3 regions of the Achromobacter sp. JCM 18799 genome follow, and region 3 is predicted to be linked to each of the others. Evidence: predicted binding sites of a transcription regulator. Region 3 holds the regulator's gene; each other region holds the start of a gene.
The links. The regulator LexA, encoded in region 3, represses DNA repair genes until DNA is damaged. The targets are predictions, from matches to a motif close to ACTGTATNNNNATACAGT.
Positions count from the first base shown of each region.

Region 1 (3,003 bases), 1.9 Mb from region 3:
ATGCTTGATCGCTTCCGGCGCCACGCCGTTGACCTTGTCCACCTTCACCAGGGCGAAATAGCGCTCGCCGTCCTTGGGCGTACGCACTTCGCCTTCGATCGAGTCGCCGGTGTGCAGGTTGAAGCGGCGGATCTGCGAGGGCGAGATGTAGATGTCGTCCGTGCTGGCCAGATACGAGGTCTCGGGCGAGCGCAGGAAGCCGAAGCCGTCGGGCAGGACTTCCAGGACGCCGTCGCCGAAGATCTGCTCGCCTTGCTTGGCGCGCCGTTTCATGATGGCGAACATCAGTTCCTGCTTGCGCAGGCGGTTGGCGTTCTCGATTTCCAGGCCGGCGGCCATTTCCAGCAGCTGCGAGACGTGCAGCGCCTTCAGTTCGTTGAGGTGCATCGCGGTGGATTTTTGGGGGAAAGTGAAGGAGAGTTCTGGCGGCGCGCCACGGACGGGCACACGCGGTATTGAATGAGCGCCGCCCCGAGGGCGGCGCCTTCGTTCACGGCACGCGGCTTACAGCGCGCCGTCCAGGAATGCGGTCAGTTGCGACTTCGACAGCGCGCCAACTTTGGTGGCGGCGGCTTGGCCGTCTTTAAAGAGCATAAGGGTGGGAATGCCGCGGATGCCGTACTTGGTGGCGGTGCCCTGGTTTTCGTCGACGTTCAGCTTGGCGATCGTCAGGCGGCCAGCGTACTCCGTGGCGACTTCTTCCAGGATCGGGGCAATCATCTTGCAAGGGCCACACCAGGCAGCCCAGTAGTCCACCAGCACCGGCTGGCCGGATTTCAACACATCGGCATCGAAGCTGGCGTCACTGACGTTCTTGATTTGGTCGCTCATGATGGTGATTCTCGGTTCGGCAGCAAAAGGCGCGTAAAAAGGGACGCGCCCCGCCGTTGTTCTTGTTTGTGGATGGACTCAAGCATACCACTGTCAATATCAACAGGCATACCACTGTTAATAACAACAGGAGTTGCTGGATTTGTGTAGGATGTTGCGGCGCAGTTATCGCGATCCGGGGCGTATCGACCCGATGCGCTGGCTGTGACTGTCATCATCCTACCGAATTCGGAGCTGCTCAGGTCGTGCTCATCCCACTGGGAGCCGCGCAGAATCTAGACTTATCCGTAAAATGTCGGTTTTTTTCCACAGATGTTGGGGATAACTTGGCCACTCCACGTTACACCGAGGCGTCCATTCGCGTCCTGAAGGGACTGGAGCCCGTGCGGCAGCGCCCGGGCATGTACACCCGAACCGAAAACCCCCTGCACGTCGTGCAGGAGGTCATTGATAACGCCGCAGACGAGGCATTGGCCGGCTACGGCAAGCAGATCCAGGTCACGCTGCACGTCGACGGCAGCGTTTCCGTCGAGGACGACGGGCGCGGCATTCCCGTCGGCCTGCACCCTGAAGAGAACGCTCCCGTGGTGGAGCTGGTGTTCACGCGCCTGCACGCGGGCGGCAAGTTCGACAAGGCGGGCGGCGGCGCCTACGCCTTCTCCGGCGGCCTGCACGGCGTGGGCGTGTCCGTCACCAATGCCCTGGCCACGCGCCTGGAAGTGGTGGTGTGGCGCGATGGCGCCGTCAACCGCCTGGTCTTCAAGGGCGGCGACGTGGCCGAGCCCCTGGCGCCCTACGACCAGGGCGGCCGCAAGAAGTCCGGCACCCGCGTGCGCGTGTGGCCGGATGCCAAGTATTTCGACAGCCCCAACATTCCGCTGGGCGAGCTGACGCACCTCTTGCGCAGCAAGGCCGTGCTGCTGCCGGGCGTCAAGGTATCCCTGGTCAACGAGAAGACCGGCGACACCAAGACCTGGCAGTACCAGGACGGCCTGCGCGGCTATCTGTCCGAGGCGCTGGCCGGGGCGGAGCTGATGGTGCCGTTCTTTGAAGGCGAACAGTACGCCGGGGCCGACCATGAGAACTTCGCCGAAGGCGAGGGCGCCCAGTGGGTAGTGGCCTGGACCGAGGACGGCAACGCAGTGCGCGAGTCGTACGTGAACCTGATTCCGACGCCGGCCGGCGGCACCCATGAATCGGGCTTGCGCGAAGGCCTGTTCGGGGCGGTCAAGGGTTTCGCCGAACTGCACAGCCTGCTGCCCAAGGGCGTCAAGCTGCTGCCGGAAGACGTGTTCGCCCGCGCCAGCTTCGTGCTGTCGGCCAAGGTGCTGGACCCGCAGTTCCAGGGGCAGATCAAGGAACGCCTGAACAGCCGCGACGCGGTGCGCCTGGTTGGCGGCTTTTCCAAGAGCGCGCTGGACCTGTGGCTGCACAGCAACGTCGAGTACGGCAAGAAGCTGGCCGAACTCGCCATCCGCCAGGCCCAGGCGCGCCAGCGCTCGGCGCAGAAGGTCGAAAAGCGCAAGAGCTCGGGCGTGGCCGTGCTGCCGGGCAAGCTGACCGATTGCGAGTCCAGCGACGCGACCCGCACCGAAGTCTTCCTGGTCGAGGGCGACTCCGCCGGCGGTTCGGCCAAGATGGGCCGCGACAAGGAATTCCAGGCCATCCTGCCGCTGCGCGGCAAGGTGCTCAATTCCTGGGAAGTGGACCGCGACCGGCTCTTTGCCAACAACGAAATCCATGACATTTCCGTCGCCATCGGCGTGGACCCGCACGGCCCCGGCGACACGCCGGACCTGTCGGGCCTGCGCTACGGCCGCATCTGCATCCTGTCCGATGCGGATGTCGACGGCTCGCACATCCAGGTGCTGCTGCTGACGCTGTTCTACAAGCACTTCCCCAAGCTGGTCGAGGCCGGCAACGTGTTCGTGGCCAAGCCGCCGCTGTTCCGCCTGGACGTGCCGGCGCAGGGCAAGCGTCCGGCGCGCAAGATCTACTGCCTGGACGAAGGCGAACTTGAAGCCGCGCAGGACAAGCTGCGCAAGGAAGGCGTGCGTGAAGGCGCCTGGGCCGTCAGCCGCTTCAAGGGCCTGGGCGAAATGAACCCCGAGCAGCTGTGGGAAACCACCATGAATCCGGACACGCGCCGCCTGCTGCCCGTGGGCTACGGCG
Region 1 covers NZ_AP043866.1:7,068,212-7,071,214, forward strand. The annotation lists gene rho (transcription termination factor Rho) at 1-387, opposite strand, end outside; gene trxA (thioredoxin TrxA) at 505-831, opposite strand; gene ACZ5YA_RS33550 (DNA topoisomerase IV subunit B) at 1,158-3,003, shown strand, end outside.
Region 1: the regulator LexA is predicted to act here: its motif matches at 945-962, upstream of ACZ5YA_RS33550 (DNA topoisomerase IV subunit B).

Region 2 (3,003 bases), 430 kb from region 3:
AGCTGGGCCACGGTGGTGGCGGTGGACGTGGTGGCCGCGCAACTGGTCATGGCCTATTGGTTCCCCGATACGCCCGGCTGGATATGGAGCGTGGCCTTCCTGGCCCTGACCTTCGGGCTGAATGCCTTCTCGGCGCGCAGCTTCGGCGAAGCCGAGTATTGGTTCGCCATCATCAAGGTCGTGGCCGTGCTGTGCTTCATCGGCGTCGGGCTGGCGATGCTGGTGGGCATCATCCACAGCGGCACGCCCGTGGGCCTGGTCAACTGGTCGGTCGGCGACGCGCCCTTCGTGGGCAATGCGGCCACCTGGGTGGGCGTGGCGATGGTGGTGGCCTATTCGTTCCAGGGCACCGAACTGGTGGCCGTGGCCGCCGGCGAATCCGAGAATCCCCGCCGCAACGTGCCGCGCGCGATCAACCACGTGTTCTGGCGCATCCTGCTGTTCTACGTGCTGGCCATCCTGATCATCGGCCTGCTGCTGCCCTATACCGACCCGCAGCTGCTGCGCAACGAAGTGGAAGACATCGCGGTCAGCCCCTTCACGCTGGTGTTCCAGCACGCGGGGCTGCTGTCGGCGGCTACCGTGATGAACGCCGTGATCCTGACCTCGGTGCTGTCGGCCGGCAATTCCGGCATGTACGCGGCGACGCGGATGCTGTTCAACATGGCGGTGGAGGGCCTGGCGCCCGCCCTGTTCCGGCGCGTCACCCGCGGCGGCGTGCCGCTGTACGCGCTGATGGCCACCGCGCTGCTGGCCTGCCTGTGCCTGTTCAGCCTGGTGTACAGCCCCAAGGCCGTCTACATCTGGCTGCTGAACTTCGCCGGCATGACCGAATTCATCGTCTGGCTGAGCATCGCGGTCAGCCATTACCGCTTCCGCCAGGGCTATGTGAAGCACGGCTACGACACCGCCGACCTGCCCTACAAGGCCGGCCTGTTCCCCTTCGGCCCGCTGCTGGCCTTCGTCCTGTGCCTGGCGGTCACGCTGGGCCAGAACTACCAGGCCTTCCTGCAAGACCGCATCGACTGGATCGGCGTGATCTCCACCTACCTGGCGATCCCGCTGTTCCTGGCCTTGTGGATCGGCCACCGGCTGGTGCGCAAGTCGCACTGGATCCGGTACGAGGATATGCGGTTTTATGGGTTGGATCTGGATCGCGCGGCGGGTGTGGAGGCCTCGGTATCTACTGCGCAGAACGCCCGCGCTTGATTGCGATCCGCCTGCCTGAAGCGGCTAAAATCGCGTTCAACACGGCCCGCTCCTCTGCATCGAAAGGTGTACGGGCGGGTTTTCTTTTGGGCTGCCGCGTTACCGGCGCAAAACTATTCGCGGCGCGCTCCGCCCCTTTTAAATACTGTATATATATACAGCTATAATGACGCATCGGCCACTACCCCGGGTCCCCGCAAGCCGGAACCGATCGCCATGCAGTCCCCAGAACGTATCCATCCCGCGTTGTGGCGCGCCACCCAGTTGGCTCAAGGCGCCGCCCGCACCCTGCCCACCGGGCATGCCGCGCTTTCGCCCGAGCTGCCGGACGGCGGCTGGCCGCTGGGTTCGCTGACCGAACTGCTGGTGCCGCACCCCGGCATCGGCGAAATCCGCCTGCTGCGTCCGGCGCTGGCCCAGCTGGAAACCCGCCGCGCCATCGCGCTGGTGCAGCCGCCGCACGCGCCCCACATCGCCAGCTGGATGAGCTGGCGGCTGGATCCGCGCCAATTGCTCTGGGTGGCGCCGGAAAAACCCGTGGACGCGCTTTGGGCCGCCGAACAGATCCTGAAGAACGGCAGCTGCGGCGCCCTGATCTGCTGGCTGCCCCATGTGCGCCCCGAATCCCTGCGCCGCCTGCACCTGGCCGCCCAGGCCAGCGACCTGCTGTTCATCGCGGTGCGCCCCAGCAGCGCGGCGCAAAACGCCACGCCCGCGCCCTTGCGGCTGGCGCTCGCGCCGGCCGCAGGCGGCTTGTCCGTCCACATCCTGAAGCGCCGCGGGCCCGCCTGCGATACGCCGCTATACGTGGGCCTGGAACCGGGCGCCACCACACCTGTTTCTCCCCGCCATGCGCCTCTGGATCGCCGCCTTCCTGCGCTGCCTGCCGCTGGACGCACTGCGCCCGCACTGGCCGCTTGAGGGGCAGGCGTTCGCGGTCCTGGAACAGGAACGCGTCGCCGCCCTGACGCCCGCCGCCCGCCGCGCCGGGGTCAAGCCGGGCATGCGCCGCGCGGGCGCGGCCGCCATCGCCCCCGAGGTCGAGCTGCTGCCCCGCGATGTCCTGGCCGAGTCCGAAGCCTTGCAGGGCGCGGCGCTGGCGCTGCTGCAATACACACCCGAAATCGCCCTGGCCGACGGCGACACGTTGCTGCTGAACGTAAGCGCCAGCCTGATGCTCTTCCGCGGTCCGAAGGCGCTGCACCGGCGGGTCGCCGCCACCTTGCGCGCCCTGGACCTGCGCGTCTCGCTAGGCATGGCGCCGACCGCCGCCGGCGCCTGGCTGCTGGCGCGCAGCCCCGGCCGGCGCGCACCCCGGCGCACCCTGACGCTGCCCACGCTGACCCGGCGGCTGGACGCACTGCCGCTGGCCCTGCTGCCGCAGGCGCAGGCCCGCCGCGACTGGCTCGACGACATCGGCTGCCATACCCTGGCGGACCTGCGCGCCCTGCCGCGCGCGGGCCTGCAGCGGCGCAGCGCGCCCGAACTGCTGCAGGCCCTGGACGCCGCCTACGGCCTGGCGCCCGAGCTCCACCGCTGGATCGAGCCGCCGCACCAGTTCTCGCGCCGCATCGAACTCACCGACTACGTCGAGCACACCGACGCGGTGCTGGCGGTGGCGCGCCGGCTGGCCGAACAGCTGGGCGGCTGGCTCAGCGCCCGGCAACTGGCGGTGCGCCGCGTGGTGCTCAGCATGGAACACGAACGCGGCCGCCACGCCCGGCCGCCCACCGAACTGGAACTGGCCCTGGCCCAGCCGGTCTGGCAGGCGCCGCAGATCCTCCACCTGCTGCG
Region 2 covers NZ_AP043866.1:1,391,023-1,394,025, forward strand. The annotation lists gene ACZ5YA_RS06655 (amino acid permease) at 1-1,209, shown strand, start outside; gene imuA (translesion DNA synthesis-associated protein ImuA) at 1,426-2,130, shown strand; gene ACZ5YA_RS06665 (Y-family DNA polymerase) at 2,060-3,003, shown strand, end outside.
Region 2: the regulator LexA is predicted to act here: its motif matches at 1,354-1,371, upstream of imuA (translesion DNA synthesis-associated protein ImuA).

Region 3 (3,003 bases):
CCGAACAGAACCACACGTTCCAGGACCACTACATCGAAGTCGACTTCGACCTGTCCGACGTCATGTTCGTGGCCACCAGCAACACGCTGAATATTCCGCCGGCGCTGCTGGACCGCATGGAAGTGATCCGTCTGTCGGGTTACACCGAGGAAGAGAAGATCCACATCGCCCGCGACCATCTGCTGCCCAAGCTGATGAAGAACAACGGCGTGAAGGATAGCGAACTCACGGTCGACGACAGTGCGCTGCGCGACATCGTGCGCTACTACACCCGCGAAGCCGGTGTGCGTGCGCTCGAACGCGAAGTGGGCAAGATCTGCCGCAAGGTCATCAAGCAGTTGCTGACCCAGAGCGACCGCGCCAAGGCTGAAGGCAAGGCCGCCGAGGTCAAGCCGGTCAACGTCACGGGCGACAACCTGAGTGAATTCCTGGGCGTGCGCCGTTATGCCTTCGGCATGGCCGAAAAGGAAAACCAGATCGGTCAGGTGACGGGTCTGGCCTGGACGGAAGTCGGCGGCGACCTGCTGACGATCGAAGTCGCGGACATGCCCGGCAAGGGCGTCATCCAACGCACCGGCTCGCTGGGCGACGTGATGAAGGAGTCGGTCGAGGCGGCTCGCACGGTAGTGCGTTCCCGCGCCCGCCGCCTGGGCTTTGCCGACAGCGTGTTCGAGAAGCACGACATGCACGTGCACGTGCCGGAAGGCGCGACACCCAAGGACGGTCCGTCCGCGGGTATCGCGATCACCACGGCCATGGTGTCGGCCTTGTCGCGCATTCCGGTGCGCGCCGACGTTGCCATGACCGGCGAGATCACGCTGCGCGGCGAGGTCCTGCCCATCGGCGGCCTGAAGGAAAAGCTGCTGGCAGCTCACCGTGGCGGCATCAAGACGGTCTTGATTCCGGAAGAAAACGTCAAGGATTTGGCGGAGATCCCGGACAACGTCAAGAACCATCTCGAGATCGTGCCGGTGCGCTGGATCGACAAGGTGCTGGAACTGGCGCTGGAGCGCCTGCCGGAGCCCCTGGCCGAGGAAGAAGCGGTCAAGGAACCCCTGGTGGCCAAGCCTGCCGAACCGGGTTCGACCGACCCGGTGCTCAAGCACTGATGGAGCCGGGAGCGACGCCGCCAGTAAGCGGCGCTCCTCCTGGATGCAGCTTCCAACAAAAAACCCCCGCCAAGAAATTGGCGGGGGTTTTTTTATGCTGCGCAGGCGCAGGAGCTGTTGGTTCCTAGTGCAGCGCGTGCGTGCGGATCAGGCCCACCGCGATGCCTTCCAGCGCGAAATCCTGGCCAGCTTCGACCACGATGGGTTCGAAATCGGGGTTTTCGGGCAGGAGTTCTATGTGGCCGTTCTGGCGTTGCAGGCGCTTGACGGTGACGTCGTCGCCCAGGCGGGCGACCACGATCTGACCATTGCGGGCTTCCGAGGCTTTCTTTACGGCGAGTAGGTCGCCTTCCAGGATGCCAGCGTCGCGCATGCTCATGCCGCGCACCTTGAGCAGGTAGTCGGGCGTCTGGGCGAACAGGTTGGGATCGACCCCGACTTCGCGTTCCACGTGCTCGGCGGCCAGGATGGGGCTGCCCGCAGCGACGCGGCCGACCAGCGGCAGCAGCAATTGGGCCAGGCCCGGCATGGGCAGCGAGCTTTGCGTGGGGGCAGGGGAGGCGTCCTTCAGGCGGATGCCGCGCGACGCGCCGGCGGTCAGCTCGATGGCGCCCTTGCGGGCAAGCGCCTTGAGGTGATCTTCCGCCGCGTTGGGGGATCGGAAACCCAGGGCCAGGGCAATTTCGGCGCGGGTCGGCGGGAAGCCCGTGCGCGTGACGGTCTGCCTGATGAGATCCAGGATTTGTTGTTGGCGATCAGTGAGTTTGCTGGCCATGGCGATGATCCGGTGCTAGCGGACTGTACATATATACAGCGCCATTCTGGGGGACGCAGCGCAAAAAAGCAAGCTCGGGGCGGGCCATAAGAAGAAGCCGGCCCGGACCAAAAGAAAAAAGCCGGCCCGAGCCAAAAGAAAACGGGACCCGAAGGTCCCGTTCCTGGCTGCAGGCCCGCATGGGCCTGTGCGCGGTAAACGGCTTTACAGCACGGCCGCGATGCCCTTGGCGACTTTGTCGATGTTGCCGCTGTTCAGCGCGGCGACGCAGATGCGGCCGCTGGAAACGGCATACACGCCATGTTCTTCGCGCAGGCGGTCCACTTGCGCGGCGGTCAGGCCCGAATACGAGAACATGCCGCGCTGCTTCAGCACGAAGCTGAAGTCCTGCTTGCCGCCGTGTTCCTTGATCTTGTCGACCAGTTGCTTGCGCATCAGGCGGATGCGGTCGCGCATGCCGGCGAGTTCCTCTTCCCACATGGCGAAGAGTTCAGGCGTGTTCAGGACCGTCGACACCACCGTGCCGCCGTGGGTGGGCGGGTTGGAGTAGTTGGTGCGGATCACGCGCTTGAGCTGGCTCAGCACGCGGGTGGCTTCGTCCTTGCTGCCGGCGACGACCGTCAGCGCGCCGACTCGCTCGCCGTACAGCGAGAACGACTTCGAGAACGAGGAACTGATGAACATGGTCAGGTCCAGGTCGGCGAACATGCGCACGACCGAGGCGTCCTCGGTCAGGCCGTCGCCGAAGCCCTGGTAGGCGATGTCCAGGAACGGGACCAGATGGTTTTCCTTGACGACGGCGGCGATCTGCTTCCACTGGTCGGCGGTGGGGTCCACGCCGGTGGGGTTGTGGCAGCAGGCATGCAGCACGACGACGGTCTTGGCCGGCGCGGCCTTCAGGTCGGCCAGCATGGCGTCGAAGTTCAGGCCGCGGGTAGCGGCGTCGTAGTACGAATAGGTGCCGACTTCGAAACCGGCGCGCTCGAACAGGGCGCGGTGGTTTTCCCAGCTGGGATCGCTGATCAGGACCTTGGAGGTCGGCAGCAGTTGGCGCAGGAAGTCGGCGCCGATCTTCAGCGCGCCGGTGCCGCCCAGGGCCTGGGTGGTCAGCACGCGGCC
Region 3 covers NZ_AP043866.1:1,817,835-1,820,837, reverse strand. The annotation lists gene lon (endopeptidase La) at 1-1,109, shown strand, start outside; gene lexA (transcriptional repressor LexA) at 1,234-1,884, opposite strand; gene ACZ5YA_RS08620 (amino acid aminotransferase) at 2,089-3,003, opposite strand, start outside.